DNA from 4 places in the Methylobacterium nodulans ORS 2060 genome. Region 1 is predicted to be linked to each of the others. Evidence: predicted binding sites of a transcription regulator. Region 1 holds the regulator's gene; each other region holds the start of a gene.

Region 1 (4,293 bases):
CGCGAGGCGGCTCTCGCGCAGGCCATGCGCCTGTTCTGGCACAAGGGCTACGCTGCCACCTCGATCTCCGACCTGACCGAGACCATGGGCATCGGCTCGCCGAGCCTCTACGCGGCCTTCGGCTCCAAGGAAGCGCTCTACGCGGAGGCGCTGCGCCACTACGGCGAGCAGTACGAGCCCCGCGTCTGGGGGAACTTCGCGGCGGCTGCCACGGCGCGCGACGCGGTCGAGGCGCTCCTGATGGACACGGCCGCCGCCCTGACGCAGGCGTGCGGGCGCGATGACCCTCTCGGCTGCATGGTGACGCTTTCGGCCGTCGGCGGCGAGGGAAGCGCCGAGCTTGGCGATCTCGTGCACGCGGCGCGCGCCCGCAATCTGGCACGGGTCGAAGCGCGGCTTGCCCGCGCGGCGGCCGAGGGCGAGCTGCCGCAATCGCTCGACACCGGCGCGCTCGCCCGCCTCGTCCTCACCGTCCAGGGCGGGATGTCACTCCAGGCGCGTGACGGCGCGAGCCGGGCCGAGCTGGAAGCGGTGGCTCGGATGATGATGGCCGGGTGGGATGCGCGCGTCGCGGGCTGAGGGACACTCGGGCCATTGGCCGCGCGGTGCGGCCAGGGCGGGCGGCCAGGGCGGGCTCCGCCTCGCCGACCACGGCCACGATCCTGAATCCGCCACCGTCCACCGGCGCCTCGCCGCTTGCACAGGCCAGCCACGCCCCTCGGAACAAGAGGACACCCTCACCGTTGAACGACCTCGCATTCCCCCTTGGGAAAGATGAACGGTTGTTCAACTTGGAGGTGCTCATGAAGCGCGCATTGTCTGCTGCAGCAGCTCTGACCCTAATCGGAGGGGCCGCTCTCGCGCAGACCGTCACGATCACCGAGGAGCCGGTCGAGATTGCCCCGCCTCAGCGCGTGATCATCAAGAAGTACGTCACCGAGCAGCGCGTGGCGCCCGTGCGCATTCGGGAACGCGTGACGGTCGGCTCGACGCTCCCGGCCGACATCGACCTTCATCCGCTGCCCCCGACCGTGATCGAGGAGAGCCCGCGCCTGAAGGGCTACAGCTACGTGACGTCGGGCGACGACATCTACGTGGTCGAGCCGCGCACCCGCCGCATCATCACCACCATCGACTGACCCCGAACCCGCGCGCTGCCGGACCACGTAAAGCCGCAGCGCCGCCCATGGACCGGGAGCGCGGGCGCGCCCCGGCCCGACCGTAAGCCATCCCGGTCCGGCTGCCAGGTCACGGCCGCCTCCAGGCCGTGCCACGCGATTCACGTCGTGCCCGGCACCGGAGCAATCCCGTTCCCGCCCCGCCCTCATCGTCAGGTCCGCAGGCGCCGCATCGCTCTCGGCAAAGGATTCGTGGCCCCGATCCGGGCCAGCACCGGCTCCATGCCCTTCAGGCCAAGTTGTCGGCGTCCGCTTCCAGCCGCTCCGCACCGCCTGCCAGAACATGCCTCAGATCCCGCTTTGGACCCGCCCGGGAAGCCCGGCCTGACCGGATGGAGAAGCGCCGGCCGAAAGCCGGCGAGCGCGGAGATACCCGACACACCCGCTTGCGGAACACTTGAGGAACGCCTAACATGTTCGCGATTTGTTTCGTATCGCGCATCGGCGCAGGCGAAGAGAGTGCCCCATGCTCACCCGTAAGCAGTTGGACCTGCTCCGCTTCATCCAGCAGCGGATGCGCGAGACGGGGGTCCCCCCGTCCTTCGACGAGATGAAGGACGCGCTCGATCTCAAGTCCAAGTCAGGCATTCATCGGCTGATCACGGCCCTGGAGGAACGCGGCTTCCTGCGGCGGTTGCCGAACCGGGCTCGCGCGATCGAGGTCATTCGGATCCCCGATGCGGTGGTGCCTCCTTCGGGCGAGGTGGTGCGCTTCACCCCCAGCGTGGTCGAAGGCGGACGGACGGCCGCGCCGGCTGCCAAGGCCGCCCCGATGCCGTCCTCCCTCGGTTCCGACGACAACGGACGCTCGATCAGCATTCCGGTGATGGGGCGGATCGCCGCCGGCACGCCGATCTCGGCAATCCAGAGCCAGAGCCGCACGGTGGCGATGTCGCCGGACTTTCTGGCCGGCGGCGAGCATTACGCGCTCGAAGTGCGCGGCGACTCGATGATCGAAGCCGGCATCCTCGACGGCGACCTCGTGGTGATTCGTCGCCAGGACACGGCCAATACCGGCGACATCGTGGTGGCGCTGATCGATGACGAGGAGGCGACCCTCAAGCGCCTGCGCCGCCGCGGCTCCTCCATCGCGCTCGAAGCGGCGAATCCGGCCTACGAGACCCGGGTGCTCGGGCCGGACCGCGTCCGCATCCAGGGCCGCCTCGTGAGCCTCATCCGCAAGTACTGAACGTCGCCCCCGAAACGGGGCGTAAGCCAAGGCCTCCGCATGGCGGAGGCCTTTTTTTGATCCTTACCCAGGGTCATGAGCGAGTTCAGCGGCAACAACGATTCACGCCTTCGTTGCGGAACGGCCTCGATCGGGCGTTGGCGGGACAGGCCCGACGATGATCGACCGCTCCGCGACGCCTCTCATCAATCCACATGCGCCAATCGCCCTCTTTCAAGGGAAAGCTTAACCGATCTATTCGAGGATCGGGCGATCAGCGGTAAGGAGCATGGAGCCGGCTCCTGGGTCGGGAGATCGTGCGGGGCATGCCATGCGGGACGGATTCATCCTGCTGATCACGGACGAGCCGCGGACGGCCCGAACGCTCGCCGGCAGCCTCGCGCGCCTTCTGCCCTGCATCGCCCTGCTCCCGGGCGAAGGCCTGCCGCCGGGCCGGTTCCAGGCGGCGGTGCTCGACGTCGCCCTCGATGACGCCGCCATTCTGGCGGGGATCCGGCGCGCGATGAGCCGCGTGCGTGCCCGCGGCGCCCCCTGCCTCTGTCTCGCCCGGGACCTCAGCCCGGTCACCCTCGCGCGGGCGCGGGCGCTCGGCGCTGCGCAGGTGCTGCCGCCCACCGCCTCCCAGGCCGAGCTCAGGGCGACGCTCCTCGCCTTGATCGAGGCGGAGGCGGAAGCCCGCGCGGCCGAACCGCTGCGGCAGGCCCGTGCGCAGGCCGCGGAAGCCAACGCGCTGGTCTCACGGCTCTTCCAGGCCGCCGCGAACGGCGTGGCCTTGAGCCTCGACGACATCGATGCCGGCACCGAGATCGTCCTGGAGGCCATAGCGGAGGCGGGAATTCGCGCCTGGCTCGACGTCATCCGCACCCACGAGATCGGGGTCTACCAGCACTCGCTCGGCGTGGCCGGCTACGCGGGCGCTTTCGCCGGGCTCCTCGGATTCCGGCGGCACGACCAGGAGCGGCTGGTGCGGGCGGCCCTGCTCCATGATGTCGGCAAGGCCCGGATCCCGCTCGCCATCCTCAACAAGCCGAGCAGCCTCTCCGCAGAGGAGATGGCGGTGATGCGCAGGCATCCGGTCATCGGGGCGGCGCTGCTGGCCCGGCAGCCGGGATTCGATGCCGAGATCCTCGACGTGGTGCGACACCACCACGAGATGCTCGACGGCTCGGGCTATCCCGACGGGCTCCGCGGCGGGGCGATCGGCGATCTCGTGCGGCTCGTGACGATCTGCGACATCTGCTCGGCCCTGACCGAGCGGCGTCCCTACCGCGCTCCGATCGGTCCCGCAGAGGCCTGGGCGGCGATGGACCGGATGGGACAGAAGCTCGACAGGCAGCTCCTTGCGGCCTTCAGGCCGGTCGCCATGGGTCTTGCCGCCGCGGCCGTCCCTTAATTGGATCAATCGTCCGCGAGCATCCGGTGCTCGGCACCATTGATGTCGTCGTACTGGCCGCTGCGCAGCGCCCACAGGAAGGCGCAGAGCCCCATCCCGCCGAGGAAGAGGGCGATCGGGATCATCAGGATGAGGACGTTCATCGGCGTGCTGCCTCCGGCAGGGCGGGCGCCCGGCGCGCCCGCAGGGCGTTGAGCGTGACCACGACGGACGAGCCCGACATGGCAAGCGCAGCGATCAGGGGCGTCAGCAGGCCCGCCGCCGCGAGCGGGATCGCCACGAGGTTGTAGGCGGCCGAGAACCACAGGTTCTGCAGCATGAGGCGCCTGGCGGTCCGGCCGCTGCGCAGCACTGCAAGCACCGGGGCGAGGCTGCGGCCGAGGAAGAGCGCGTCGGCCGCCGCCTGGCTCACGTGAGCGGCGGTGACGGGCGACAGGGAGGCATGGGCGGCAGCCAGCGCCGGGGCGTCGTTGAGCCCGTCCCCCACCATCAGCACCCGGCTTCCCTCGCGCCCGAGCGCCTCGATCCGGCGG
Region 2 (4,293 bases), 190 kb from region 1:
GCCGCCTCCGTGCACCCCCTCGACATCGACCAGCTCCGCACCCTCGTGGCGATCGCCGACAGCGGCTCCTTCACCCAGGCCGCCGACCTCGTGCACAAGACGCAATCGGCCGTCTCGATGCAGATGAAGCGGCTGGAGGAGCGGGTCGGCCGTGCGATCTTCTCGCGCGCCGGGCGCGGCGTCCGGCTCACCGATGACGGCGAGCGGCTCCTCGACTACGCGCGCCGGATCGTGCAGCTGCAGACCGAGTGCCTCGCCACCTTCGGCGAGGCCGACCTTGCGGGCCGCGTGCGCCTCGGGCTCCCGGACGACTACGCCGACCGCTACCTGCCGGAGATCCTGGCCCGCTTCGCCCGCGCCCATCCGCGGGCCGAGGTGACGGTGATCTGCGAGCCCACCGACATGCTGCTCGGGCGGATCGCGAGCGGCGACCTCGACCTCGCCATCGTCACGGAGGCGCGCCAGCGCGGCGGCATCGAGACGATCCGCACCGAGGCCCTGCTCTGGGTCACGTCGAGCCGCCACCGCGTGCATGCGGAGACGCCCCTGCCGCTCGCCCTCGGGCGCCCGACCTGCGTCTGGCGCGCCGCCGCTCTCGCGGCCCTGGAGCGGGCCGGCCGCCAGAGCCGCATCCTGTTCGTGAGCTGGAGTTCGACCGCGGTCGGCGCGGCGGTGCAGGCTGGCCTCGCCGTCTCGGTCCTGCCGGAGAGCGCCCTGCGCCCGGGCATGCGCATCCTCAGCCCGTCGGAGGGCTTTCCCGCCCTGCCCGCCTGCCGGATCGGTCTGATGCGCCACCGGCTGCCCGAGCCGATGCCGCTCGCCGATGCGCTCGCCGCGCAGATCCGCCAGTGCCTGGACAATCTCGGCCTGGCGGCCGAGTAGCGGCCGGGCCTCGTCGCGGCGCCGGGCTCACGGCCGGGAGAGAACCTCCACCACCTTGTTGCCGAGGCTGGTGTAGAGGCTCCCGGTCGAGGCGCCGTAGAGGTTGAGGGACACTGCCACCGCCAGGAAGATCAATCCGGCGATCATCGCATATTCGATGGCGGTCGAGCCCGCCCCGTCGTTCAGGAATCGTCGGACGGATCTGGCGCGCAGCCAATTCCCGAACACGACACCCTCCCTCCGCCGGACCGACCCATGCTACGAGGCGACCTCCTCAACATCCGTTAAGACGACCCGAGAAAAGCCGCCTTGCGGGCACGGTGCCGCTGCCGTCATACGGTTTCCGGTTGATCCGTTCGGAGACAAGAGGGCGCGGGGACCGCGGGATCCCCTCTCCCGCCCGGGAGAGGGGTTCTTCCTGCGCATACTCATCTCGAAAAGATCAACCGGATGCCGTATCAGGCCTTTCCTGTTGCCTTACGCAACGCATCGATGCGCTCCGAGGCCTCCGCCTTGTCGAGATCGGGGTCGAAGGCGTCCTGGTCCCCGGCTTGTTCGGACAGGGTCTTGAGGTAGGAGGCCTGGGCGCCGGTCATCGGCTCGTCGCCGGTCGTCCAATCCTTCGGATCCTTGATCCGGTTCGACGCGTCCCCGGCCGCGTCGGGAGGAGCCGCCTTCGGGTTGCGGTTGCGCTGGTCTTTTGTCCTGGCCGACATGGTGTCTCCTTTGTTCACGTATTGTTCTCATACGGGCAACGCGGGAGGCACGCGTCGTGTTCCGGGCGGCGCCCCGGACAAGGGTCCGGGGCGCCGTGGAGAGATGGGGGTCGGACCGCCCCTCAGGCCGCCTTGGCGCGGGGCTGCACCTCGGCGCTGTAATCGTCCATCAGGGTCCGGGTCATGGTGGCCGGCTGGAACCGGTAGGGGCCGATCTCGGAGACCGGCGTCACCTCGGCGGCCGAGCCGGTGATGAAGCACTCGGTGAAGCCCGCCATCTCCTCGGGCCGGATGCGCCGCTCGACGACCTCGTAGCCGCGGCGGCGCGCCAGCTCGATCACCGTCTGCCGGGTGATGCCGTCCAGGAAGCGGTCGGCGATCGGCGTGTGGACGACCCCGTCCTTGATGAAGAACACGTTGGCGCCGGTGCATTCGGCCACGTTGTCCTCCCAGTCGAGCATCAGGGCGTCCGCGTAGCCCTTCCTCTCGGCCCGGTGCTTCGAGATGGTGCAGATCATGTAGAGGCCCGCCGCCTTCGAGGCGGAGGGGGCGGTGCGCGGATCGGGCCGGCGGTAATCCGCGAGGTCGAGGCGGATGCCCTTCATCTTGGTGGCCGGATCGAAGTAGCTCGGCCATTCCCAGGCCGCGATGGCGAGGTGGATGGTGTTGTGCTGCGCCGAGACACCCATCATCTCGGAGCCGCGCCACGCCACAGGGCGCAGATAGGCGTCCGACAGGCCGCTCTCCTTGAGGACGAGCGCCTTGGCGGCGTCGATCTCGGCCACCGAGAACGGGATCTCGAAGTCGAGGAGCTCGGCCGAGCGGCGCAGCCGCGCCGAATGCTCCGTGCTCTTGAAGATCTGCCCGCCATAGGCGCGCTCGCCCTCGAACACGCAGGAGCCGTAGTGCAGGCCGTGCGTGAGTACGTGAATCTTCGCGTCCGCCCACGGCACCATGCGGCCGTCGAACCAGATGTGGCCTTCACGCTGGTCGAAGGGGATGACGGACATGTCGATGATCCTCGGTTGCGGTTCATTTCCGCGAAGGCGGCCCGGCTCGCAATCTTCGTGCTCGGAAAGCCCGAATGGCGTACGTTCGTTGCGCCGGCGGGGTTGACGGGTACCAACGAGGCTGAGATATGTCAACAAGGCTGACGTAAATGGGACGGCGGGGCCGAAGGGCCCTTCGGCCCGGGAAACGAGGGGAATGACGGTGACGCAGGCAGCCCGGACCCGACCAGGCCCCTCCGAGCCGCCGGAGGCCGCCAACGAGGACCTGCCCGAGGCCGGTCACGCCTACGACCTGATCGAGCTCCTGTTCTTCGCCTACCGGGACTTCGTCTCGGACCCCGACCGCATCCTGGCGGAATACGGGTTCGGGCGCGCGCATCACCGGGTACTGCATTTCGTGGAGCGCAATCCCGGCCTCACGATCGCCGAACTCCTCGATATCCTGCGCATCACCAAGCAGAGCCTCAACCGGGTGCTCAAGGAATTGATCGAGACGGGCTACATCGCGCAGCGCGCCGGCACGAGCGACCGCCGCCATCGGCTGCTCACCTGCACGCCCAAGGGCCGCCGCCTCGCCGTCGAGCTCGCCCGCATCCAGGGCGAGCGGGTGCGCCTGGCCCTGGCGGAGGCCGGTCCGGCCGCCCGCGGGCCGGCGAGCCGCTTCCTCCTCGCCATGATCGACCCGGGCGATCGCGCCGCCGTGAGCCGCCTCATCGCCGCCGCGCCGCCGCGGGCGGTCGAGGAGGCCTGAGGGGATGACGGCGCTTGCCGCGCGCCCGGACCTGCCGGATCACGCACCGCACATCCTCGTCGTCGACGACGACCGGCGCCTGCGCGACCTCCTCTCGCGCTTCCTCTACGAGAACGGCTACCGGGTCACCGCAGCGGCGAGCGCCGCGGAGGCGCGGGCGAAGGGCGCGAACCTCGTCTTCGACGCCCTCGTCCTCGACGTGATGATGCCGGGCGAGACCGGCTTCGACTATGCGCGCCAGATCCGTCTGACCTCCCAGGTGCCGATCCTGATGCTCACCGCCCGCTCGAACCCGAACGACCGGGTGACGGGGCTGGAGATCGGGGCGGACGACTACCTGCCGAAGCCCTTCGACCCGCGCGAGCTGATCCTGCGGCTCAACAACATCCTGCGCCGCAACGCCCGGAGCGAGAATCCGGGCTCCGCCGTGCCCCTCGACGCGGTCCGCTTCGGGCCCTTCCTGTTCCGGGTGGAGCGCGGCGAACTCACCCGCGACGACGAGCCCATCCGCCTGAGCGAGCGCGAGCGGGAGATCCTCACCATCCTGGCCCTCGCCAAGGGCGGGAACGTCGCCCGCGAGGCGCTGACGGGCGGGGCCGAGGCCGGCAACGAGCGCACCATCGACGTGCAGATGAACCGCCTGCGCCGCAAGGTTGAGGACGATCCGGCCAATCCCCGCTACGTGCAGACGGTGCGGGGCGTCGGCTACCGGCTCGTCCTGGACTAGACGATGGCGCTGCCCGGCGGGATCGCGGGCTCCGAGGGGGATCCCGCGCCGGTCGGCGCGCGCGCCTCCCTCGCCGATCGGCTCGGGCCCCGCGCGATCTGGCGGCGCCTCGGCCGGGTGATCAGCGAGCGGCTCCCGAAGGGGCTCTATGCCCGCTCGCTCATCATCATCATCGCGCCCGTCGTCCTGCTCCAGTCGGTGATCGCC
Region 3 (4,293 bases), 3.3 Mb from region 1:
ATCGTGGTCATCCTGGGCAGCCTCCTCGCGGGCATCGCCTATCTCGCCACCGCCTATCGCGTCGGTGCCATGGATCAAACCCAAGGAGGCTACCGCAGCGTCCTCTCCCAGCTCGCGAGCGCGGTCATCGGCGAAGGCGTCTTCTACTACGTGGCCATGGGCTCCCTGCTCTGCGTCCTGGCCCTGTCGGCGAACACGAGCTTCGTCGATTTCCCACGTCTCTGCCGGGCCGTCGCACAGGACGGATTCTTGCCGAAGCCCTTCGCGGTCGTCGGGCGGCGCCTCGTGTTCTCGGTCGGCATCCTCTATCTGGCCGCTACGGCCGGGATCCTCCTCACGGTGTTCGGCGGGATCACCGATCACCTGATCCCGCTGTTTGCCATTGGCGCCTTCATGACCTTCACCATGTCGCAGACCGGCATGGTGGCGCACTGGCTCCGCGCCATCCGTCATGCCACATCCGCCCGCGAACGCTGGGCTCACAAGGTTCATCTCGCCATCAATGCGGTCGGCGCCACGACGACCGGGGTGGCCCTCATCGTGATCCTGTCCGCCAAGTTCCTGGAGGGCGCATGGATCACGGTCGTGGTCATGCCGCTGGTTATCGTGCTCCTGAAGGCGGTCCGGAGCTACTACGACGAAGTCGCCGCCCGTGTGCGCGAACCGGGCCCGCTCGACCTCCGGGAGACCGAACCGCCCGTCGTGCTTGTCGCGCTTGAGGACTGGAACAAGGTCGGCGACAGGGCGCTCGCCTTCGCCATGAGCCTCTCGCCTGACGTCGTCGGCGTTCATCTGATCCAGCTCGAGGGCCCTGACGAGGAGGAGCGCCACCGCATCTTGCGGGCGCAATGGAAGAAGGATGTCGAGGAGCCGGCGCGCCGGGCCGGGTTGGCACCGCCGCGGCTCGTGATCCTGCGGGCGGGGCGCCGCACCATTTACGAGCCGATCCTTGAGCTTGCGCGGGAGCTCCAAGCCCGGTTCGGGGGCCGGCGCATCGCCGTCCTGATCCCGGAACTGGTGCAGCAGCGCTGGTACCAGACCATCATGCATACGCACCGGGCGCGCCGGCTCCGCTCCCGGCTTCTGAAGCACGGCGGGCCCCGTCTGACGGTGGTCAACGTGCCCTGGTACCTGGACGAGATGGAGGCGCCGGCTCGACCGCGAGTGGCCGCCTGAGGAAGCCCCGCCTCGATGGACGCCACCTGTCGCCCCATGGTGGAACTCCAGTATGCGGCGGCCGTGTCGCACGGGCCGGTGCGTCAGGCACTCAAAAAGCCGCGCTCAAACCGCATCTGAGGCGGATGTGGTGCATTCCGCCCCAGCACTCGGCGGAGTTCGTCTTCCACATGGAGGAGGGGCTGGAAGTGTATTGCCGGCCCTATGATGCGCGCCGGCCGGTGGTGTGCCTGGACGAGACTTTCAAGCACCGGATCGGCGCGACCTGCCCGCCGCTGCGGGTGCGCCCGGGATCGGAGGCGCGCACGGACCAAGTCCATGTCCGCAACGCACCACACGCCCCAGCATGGCTGGTGGCTCACCATGGCCGAGATCGAGTTGAGCGCACCGGAGGCTGCTGTGCCTCGCCCGGCGCATCGCCCAGGCCGAGACGCTCAGTCGTCAGGTCGCCTTCTGGGAAGAGCGGCGCAACGCCGCCAAGGTGAACTGGCACTTCATGACCTGCCAAGCTCGCGACAAGCCGCGCAGCCTCTCCCCAGCACTTGATCTAGGACAAAACACTAGAGCCGTGGCCGTTTCGGCTGAAACGGCCACGGCTCCCAAGTTTTTAATGGTTCGCGCTCCCTTGCGCCGAACCGGCCTCCACTTCGGCGGGGAGCGCTCTAGAAGGGGATATCGTCGTCGAGGTCGTCGTAGCGCTTCTGGCTACCCCCCGCCGGAGCCGGACGGCGCTCACCGCCGGACGAGCGGTCGCCGCCGAAATCGCCACCGCGGCTGATCTGGCCGCCGCCCATCTCGTCCATGGCGCCCGTCTCGCCGCCGCCGCGCCCGTCGAGGATCGTCAACTCGCCGCGGAAGCGCTGCAGCACCACCTCGGTCGTGTACTTCTCGACGCCCGACTGGTCCTGCCACTTGCGGGTCTGGAGCTGGCCCTCGACGTAAACCTTCGAGCCTTTGCGCAGGTACTGCTCGGCCACGCGGGCGAGGTTCTCGTTGTAGATCACGACCGAGTGCCACTCGGTCTTCTCCTTGCGCTCGCCGGTGGCCTTGTCCTTCCAGGATTCCGAAGTCGCGAGCCTCAGGTTGACCACCGGGTCGCCGGAGGTGAGGCGGCGGGTTTCGGGGTCGCGCCCGAGATTGCCCACCAGGATCACCTTGTTCACGCTGCCCGCCATCACACTCTCCTCAACGCCGTTCATCTCTCTCGGGCTGCCGCGCCCGGCCCAGGCTTGCGGACCGTCCATGGGTCGCGCCCGAAGGTGGGCCGAACGGATCCGCACCGGCAAGGTCGACGGGCAGCCTGTGCCCGGAACACACAGCCGGCAGGATCGAGATCGTTCTATCTTTGTTCGCACAAAAGAGCAAGATGAAGCGTGCTCCGCGCCTGGGCGCTTCCGATCCGGACCACGTCGACTGCCGTGCGGCCAGCCGCCGATCGCGACGACGGCAGGTCTGGCGATCGGGCCGGCTCCGCCCAGAACACCGCTGCGTCGTCATCGACAGCAATGCTGCCTCCACAAAAAAAGGCCACACGCGCGGTGTGGCCAAAGTCTAGGGAGGAAACGCCCCAAGATGGGCAGCAACTCGACGATGCCATCGCCGTGTTGCAGTGCGAGATATAGGCGCGGCGGCGTGGCTTCGGCAAGCGGCCCTTAGGTCAGGTAGGGTGATTGGTGTGGGCTGGTGCATTGATGCCACGTGCCTTGACGAGTCCCCGGTTGACGAAGGCTGAAGAGCGCAGTGAGGAAGGCCTGTCGGCACGACGGCAGGGCGGGAGCCTGCCTCCCGGGCACGGCGATCGACAGTCGGTCCGGATCGTCATGCCTCTTGCACCGTTCTCTCCCGGGAGGACGATGCATGGTGGATGCGACCGTGACGACGATGCCCGAGCCCACGACGCGGTCGATCCGCGTGCGCGGAATGGTCATGCACATGGCGGAGGCCGGTCCGGAGGACGGGCCGCTCGCCCTGCTCCTGCACGGCTTTCCGGAGTTCTGGTACGGCTGGCGGCACCAGATCGGGCCGCTCGCCGCGGCCGGCCTGCGCGTCGTCGCGCCGGACCAGCGCGGCTACGGGGCGACCGGAAAGCCGACCGATCTCGGCCCCTATCACCTCGACGAACTGGCCGCGGACGTGATCGCTCTCGCGGATGCGTTCGGGCGGGATCGGATCCGGGTGGTCGGCCATGACTGGGGCGGGCTCGTCGCGTGGCGGGTGGCGGCTCAGTACTCCGAGCGGATCGATCGCGCGGCGATTCTGAACGCGCCGCATCCGGACGTGTTCATGGACTATGTCCGGCGCCATCCGAGCCAAGCGTTGCGCAGCAGCTACATCGGGTTCTTCCAACTGCCCTGGCTGCCCGAGACGATGCTGCGGGCCGGCGACTTCGCACTCCTTCGCCGTGCCCTCGTCACGAGCAGCCGCCCCGGCACCTTCGAGGCCGCGACCCTCGACCGCTACGCGGCCGCCTGGGCCGAGCCCGGGGCGCTCACCGGCATGCTGAACTGGTACCGCGCCCTGCGGCTGCCCCGGCGCCCGGCGCCATCCCCGGTGCAGCCGCCGGTGCTCGTCCTGTGGGGCGAACGCGACACGGCCCTCGAAGCCGGCCTGGCGGAGGATAGCCTCGCGCGCTGCGCGGACGGGCGCGTGCAGCGTTTCCCGGACGCGACCCACTGGGTTCAGCACGAGGAGCCCGAGGCCGTGAACCGGGCGCTGGTCGGCTTCCTGACGGCCGATACCAACGGTCATTGAAAAGGACCGTTGGTTCCGTTCTCGGATTTTCGCCAAGCCAAAGGCTTGGCGAAAATCCGAGATGGATCAACGGCCCGCTGCGTCAGCACCCGCTGCGTCAGCAGCCCGGGCCGTTGCTATGAAACCGCTCCTCAAGCCTGTGTCCCGAAAGCGTCACCTGGCCCTCCGTCTGCCGACCGTGGCTTGACCGTCCGGATCCACCTCGGCCATGCCCGCTGCTCCGCGCCGCGATCCGGCGCACCCGCAGAGTGAGGGGGACAGATGACGCCTCGAATTCTGGCGCCGCTCTGCGGCGCCGCCCTGATGGCGCTTGCCGGCACCGGGCCCGGCCGTGCGGCGAACCTGCTCGACCGCGGCCCGCTCGCC
Region 4 (4,293 bases), 2.8 Mb from region 1:
GAGCGCCACGCCGCCTGACGCGGCCCGCCACGCCCTCGCCGCGGGCGGCCCGTCGCGATCTCGGATCGGGCCGCTCCGCAGGCCCGGGACACGTCCACGATCGCGAGACCCTGCCGCGCCGTCCCGGCGGAACGCTCGCCCGGCGGCATCCTGTGGGCCGGCCGAAGGCGGGCGGTTGCTTCGCGCAAACCCCGCATTTCTCCCCAATTGCCCTCGACGCCCGAACACGATGGGGTGTGCCGAAGCACGACCGAGGATCGCAGCGTGCGTCTAGATCGTTGGGGCCCGGCGGCTGACCGGGCGAGACAGGGCGAGGGCGAACGAGATGAGCGAGCGATCGAGAGAGAGGAGTCGCGTGTCCGGGCGCCGGCCACGTCGCACCAAGCACCGCGAGGTCTGCGTACCCCGCCGGATCCTCTACGCCGTGGACGTGCTGGATGCCTACATGCCGTGCGACGGGCTGCCCGCGAATGACAACGTCGCCATGCGCCGGCTCCGTCCGGTCGACCGCCGCCGCCGGTCGCCCGGTGTCTTCCTGAGAATCGTTCCGGCGCCGGAGAGCGGCGGGGAGGCGCGCCTCGCCCCCTGACGCCCCCGGGGAGGGCACGAGGAGCTTTGGTCGAATATCCGCCCTGACGGCGAGGCATCCCCGCCTTCCAGCCAGCCTCTCAGCAGGCTTGCATCGGCACGCCAACACTTCGCCTGCTCAGGCTTTTGGTCTGTCGCAGGTTTATGCCGGAAAACCGCCGGGCACTTGTCCGAAACCTGCTTAGGGCTCGCAGGGCATGGCGGCCGCGGTCTGGGAGACCAGGGCCGCGAGGTCGCGCAGGTCGGGTGACTGGCGGCGGCTGCGGGCCACGACGGCGGCCTCGCGCTGCAGGCGCGCATTGCAGGCGCAGGAGGGAATCCCTCCGGCCGGCGCGCAGGCATCGTGGTGCATGCACGCGACATCGAGGGCATCGGTCGGCGGCAGACCCGGACCGCGGCTGCCGGGGCCGCAGTAATTGCCGTGGAACACGAGCGAGCCGTCCGCCAGGGGATTCGCACCGGGCGCCAGGCGCGGCACCTCGACCTGCGGTACCGGCGGAGTCTCGATCACTACCCCCTGCGCCCAACCCGGGGCCGCAAGACCAAGCAGGCCGATCGACAGAATGACGATCGGCCTTACGAAGGTGCTCCCTTCCATGGGACTGCCCCTTGTGCCCTCTTCCCCTCACTGATCATGATGACATCCTTTCTCGACGAGGCAAGACGCCGACCACAACTGGTGCGGACTGGACAACCTGCGGCGATCCCGGGATGAGCGCCAGAGCCCGTTGACCTGTCGCGGCGCGAGCCATATGTTCCTGCTTTGTTCGAGAACCCGCTCCGGGAAGCCCCGACCCATGGCCCGTGCCTCGGCCGACAGGACGCTGTTCTTCTTCGAGAAGCCCTCGGCGATGCGTCAGCTGCAGCGCTTCTTCAAGGCGCCGACGACGATCTGTGTCTCCGCTGAAGGGCATCTTCTCGCCGCGCAGGAGCCCGCCGCGATCCGGCCGGCCTGGAAGGCGTGGCGCTTCGACGATCTGCCGATCGCCCTGGACGAGATCCCGGTCGCTTACGCGCGCAACCGTTCAGGCGCATCGCATGCCGGGCGCATCGAGGCGATCCGCGGCGCGCTGCAAGGGGTCGACCGCGTCATCATCGCGACGGATCCCGGGCGCGAGGGGTCGATGATCGCCTGGGAGGTCCTGGAGCATCTCGGCTACCGGGGCCGCGTGGAGCGGCTCAGGCTCGGCGCCCTCGACGAGGTCTCGATCCGCCGCGCCTTCGCGGCGCTCGCCCGCGAGCCGGATTCCGGCGAGCGGGACTATGCGGCCTATCTCGAGGCGCTCTGCCGTCGCTACGAGGACTGGCATCTCGGCCTCAACGGCACGCGGGCCGTGTCGCTGCGCCTGCGACCGCCGGCCTTCCGGGAGCCCTGGCGTTTCGGCGGCGTGCAGACGCCGACGCTCGCGATCCTGGCGGATCTGGAGCGGCGCATCCGGGACTTCGTGCCACGCGACTTCTTCAAGGTCGCGATGCCGGTCGAGACGGAGACGGGCGCGGCGCTCACCCTCTGGCACGCGCCCAAGGAGCGGATCTTCGACCGGGCGGAGGCGGATGCGATCCGCGAGGCCGCGGCCGGATGGTCGGGGCCGCTCTCGGTCGTCCAGAAGGACGTGCGCCGCCCCCCTCCCCGCCTGTTCTCGAAGGACACGCTCGCCCGGCGCTGCGCCAAGCGGTTCGGCTGGGATCCGCAGCGCACGGCCGCGACGGCACAGGATCTCTACGATTCCGGCTTCCTGAGCTATCCGCGCACCGAATCCGAGCACCTGCCCGAGAGCCAGAGCGGCGATGCGGCGGCGATCCTCGCGGCGATCGCCGGTTGCCTCGACGACGTCGCGGAGCTCGTGCCGGCCGGGGAGGCGATCGTGGTGCGGCGCGGCCCGCGCGGGCACTACGTGAAGGATCCGGGCGAGCACCACGCCATCGTCCCCCTGCGCAAGGTCCCGCGGCGCGGCGAGCTCGGCCCGGAGGCGTGGCGCCTATGGGAGCTGGTGGCCAAGTCCTACCTCGCCGCCCACCTGCCGGACGGCATCGACGCCCGCACCACCGTGGCGGCCGAGGTGGCGACGCCGCCGGGACCGAAGCGCTTCGCGGTGACGGGCAGCGTCGTGCGCGCGCCCGGCTGGCGGGCCGTCTATGGGAGCGAGGCCGAGGACGAGGATCCGGTCCCCGGCAAGGCGCGGCGCGACGATGAGCCGACGACCGGCCGCCTCCCGCCCCTGCGCGACGGCGCCGCCGCCCGAGCAACGGACGCCACGGTCGAGACCGCCGTGACCGAGCCGCCGCGGCGCATCACCCGGGGCGAGCTGCCCGTCGTCATGGGCCGCCTCATCGATCAGGTCGAGGATCCGGTGCTCCGGCGTGCGCTGGAGAATCCCGCCAACCCCAACGAGCCGCGCGGCCTCGGCACGGCCGCCACCCGCGATGCCGTGCTGCCGAAGCTGGAGAAGAGCCACTACGTGGTGCTGGCCAAGGGCAAGGATCCGGCGATCACCGTGACGGAGGCGGGGCTCGCCTTCATCGACGCCGTGAGGCGGGTCTTCCCGGCCTATGGCGATCCGGTCGGGCGGGCGGTGTTCGAGGCGGACCTCGCCGAGATCGGCCGCGCCCCCAGCCGTGCGGAGGCGGTCCGGCGGGCGGAGGAATTCCGCCAGCGGACGCGGGCGCGGCTCGACGCGCTGATCGCCGCGGTGGCGGGATCCGAACGGCTCGCCGTTGCGGCACCCTCTCCCGATGGGGCGGGGCGGCCGCCGACGCCGGCCATGGTCGCCTTCGCCACCGCGCTCGCTGCCCGCAAGGGCCTCCGGCTGCCGCGCGGGCTCAAGCAGGACGCCGCCATCTGCCGCCGGTTCCTCGATGCGCATGCGGAGCAGCGGGAAGCCGCCGCTCCGGGCGCGCCGCGACCACCCACGCCCGCGATGCGGCGCTACGCCGAGGCGCTCGCGCGGGAGAACGGCCTCGACAAGCTGCCGGACGACGCCGCGACCGACTTCTCGGCCTGCCGGCGCTTTCTCGATGCGCATGCGGCGCCGAGGCCGGACGCTCCGGCGAAGCCTTCCCCCCGCAAGCCGGCGCCCCGGCGCCGGACGAGGCCGCCGGCCGGCGCGGATCGCCACGCCGACACCTCGAACTGAACAGAAACCGCCCTGCATGCCTGCATGGAAGCCGCCACGCTCCTCGGCAGGTGAGCCGGTGGGGCTGCCACAGAAGGAAGCGCTCGGTCAGCCGGTTTCATACGGCTTCCGGTTGATCTGTTCGAAGACAAGAGGGCGCGGGAACCGCGGGATCCCCTCTCCCGTGCGGGAGAGGGGTGGGGGTGAGGGTCCCGGACCCTGCCGCAGTAAAGCTCTGACGGCGGTGCTGGCAGCGGCCCGGTTCCGTCTTCTTGCTGAACCACCTGGACCCTCACGCGCGATCTTCGATCGCCTGCCCCTCTCCCGCACGGGAGAGGGGTTCCCCGCGCAGGCTCGTCTCGGAACAGATCAACCGGAAGCCGTGTCATCCCTCAGGATCGCTCCGGCGGTTGGTATCACCGCATCGGCGCGTCGATCGCCGGGAGTTCGTTCGGTGGCAGTGGCGGCGCGCCCGGGGATGCAGGGAGCGGGGCGACACCGCGCGCGCGCATCGCCAGCGCGACCGTCAGCTTCTCGGCGGCCTCGGGCTGCATCACCGCCAGAACCTCCGCCATCTTGCGCGGATTCATGG

What was found. Region 1 encodes LexA, which represses DNA repair genes until DNA is damaged. Its sites were predicted from a motif close to TGTTCNNNNTGTGTTCNG; they were not measured.
Region 2: MNOD_RS34385 (DUF3072 domain-containing protein) is a predicted target of LexA. The motif match lies at 1,610-1,627, and genes of this name have one in related genera.
Region 3: ssb (single-stranded DNA-binding protein) is a predicted target of LexA. The motif match lies at 2,512-2,529, and genes of this name have one in related genera.
Region 4: MNOD_RS22240 (type IA DNA topoisomerase) is a predicted target of LexA. The motif match lies at 1,342-1,359, and genes of this name have one in related genera.

Annotation. Positions count from the first base shown of each region.
Region 1 is NC_011894.1:7,556,791-7,561,083, reverse strand. It holds gene MNOD_RS35355 (TetR/AcrR family transcriptional regulator) at 1-579, shown strand, start outside; gene MNOD_RS35350 (DUF1236 domain-containing protein) at 804-1,139, shown strand; gene lexA (transcriptional repressor LexA) at 1,645-2,367, shown strand; gene MNOD_RS35340 (HD-GYP domain-containing protein) at 2,678-3,760, shown strand; gene ccoS (cbb3-type cytochrome oxidase assembly protein CcoS) at 3,766-3,903, opposite strand; gene MNOD_RS35330 (heavy metal translocating P-type ATPase) at 3,900-4,293, opposite strand, start outside.
Region 2 is NC_011894.1:7,363,348-7,367,640, forward strand. It holds gene MNOD_RS34375 (LysR substrate-binding domain-containing protein) at 1-882, shown strand, start outside; gene MNOD_RS34380 (Flp family type IVb pilin) at 910-1,110, opposite strand; gene MNOD_RS34385 (DUF3072 domain-containing protein) at 1,341-1,598, opposite strand; gene MNOD_RS34390 (branched-chain amino acid aminotransferase) at 1,721-2,608, opposite strand; gene MNOD_RS34395 (MarR family winged helix-turn-helix transcriptional regulator) at 2,805-3,359, shown strand; gene MNOD_RS34400 (response regulator) at 3,364-4,086, shown strand; gene MNOD_RS34405 (ATP-binding protein) at 4,090-4,293, shown strand, end outside.
Region 3 is NC_011894.1:4,243,868-4,248,160, forward strand. It holds gene MNOD_RS19715 (APC family permease) at 1-1,176, shown strand, start outside; gene ssb (single-stranded DNA-binding protein) at 1,839-2,351, opposite strand; gene MNOD_RS19725 (alpha/beta fold hydrolase) at 3,034-3,927, shown strand; gene MNOD_RS19730 (L,D-transpeptidase) at 4,189-4,293, shown strand, end outside.
Region 4 is NC_011894.1:4,796,055-4,800,347, reverse strand. It holds gene olsB (l-ornithine N(alpha)-acyltransferase) at 1-18, shown strand, start outside; gene MNOD_RS22250 (hypothetical protein) at 356-589, shown strand; gene MNOD_RS22245 (phospholipase A2 family protein) at 770-1,186, opposite strand; gene MNOD_RS22240 (type IA DNA topoisomerase) at 1,386-3,722, shown strand; gene MNOD_RS22235 (MotE family protein) at 4,118-4,293, opposite strand, start outside.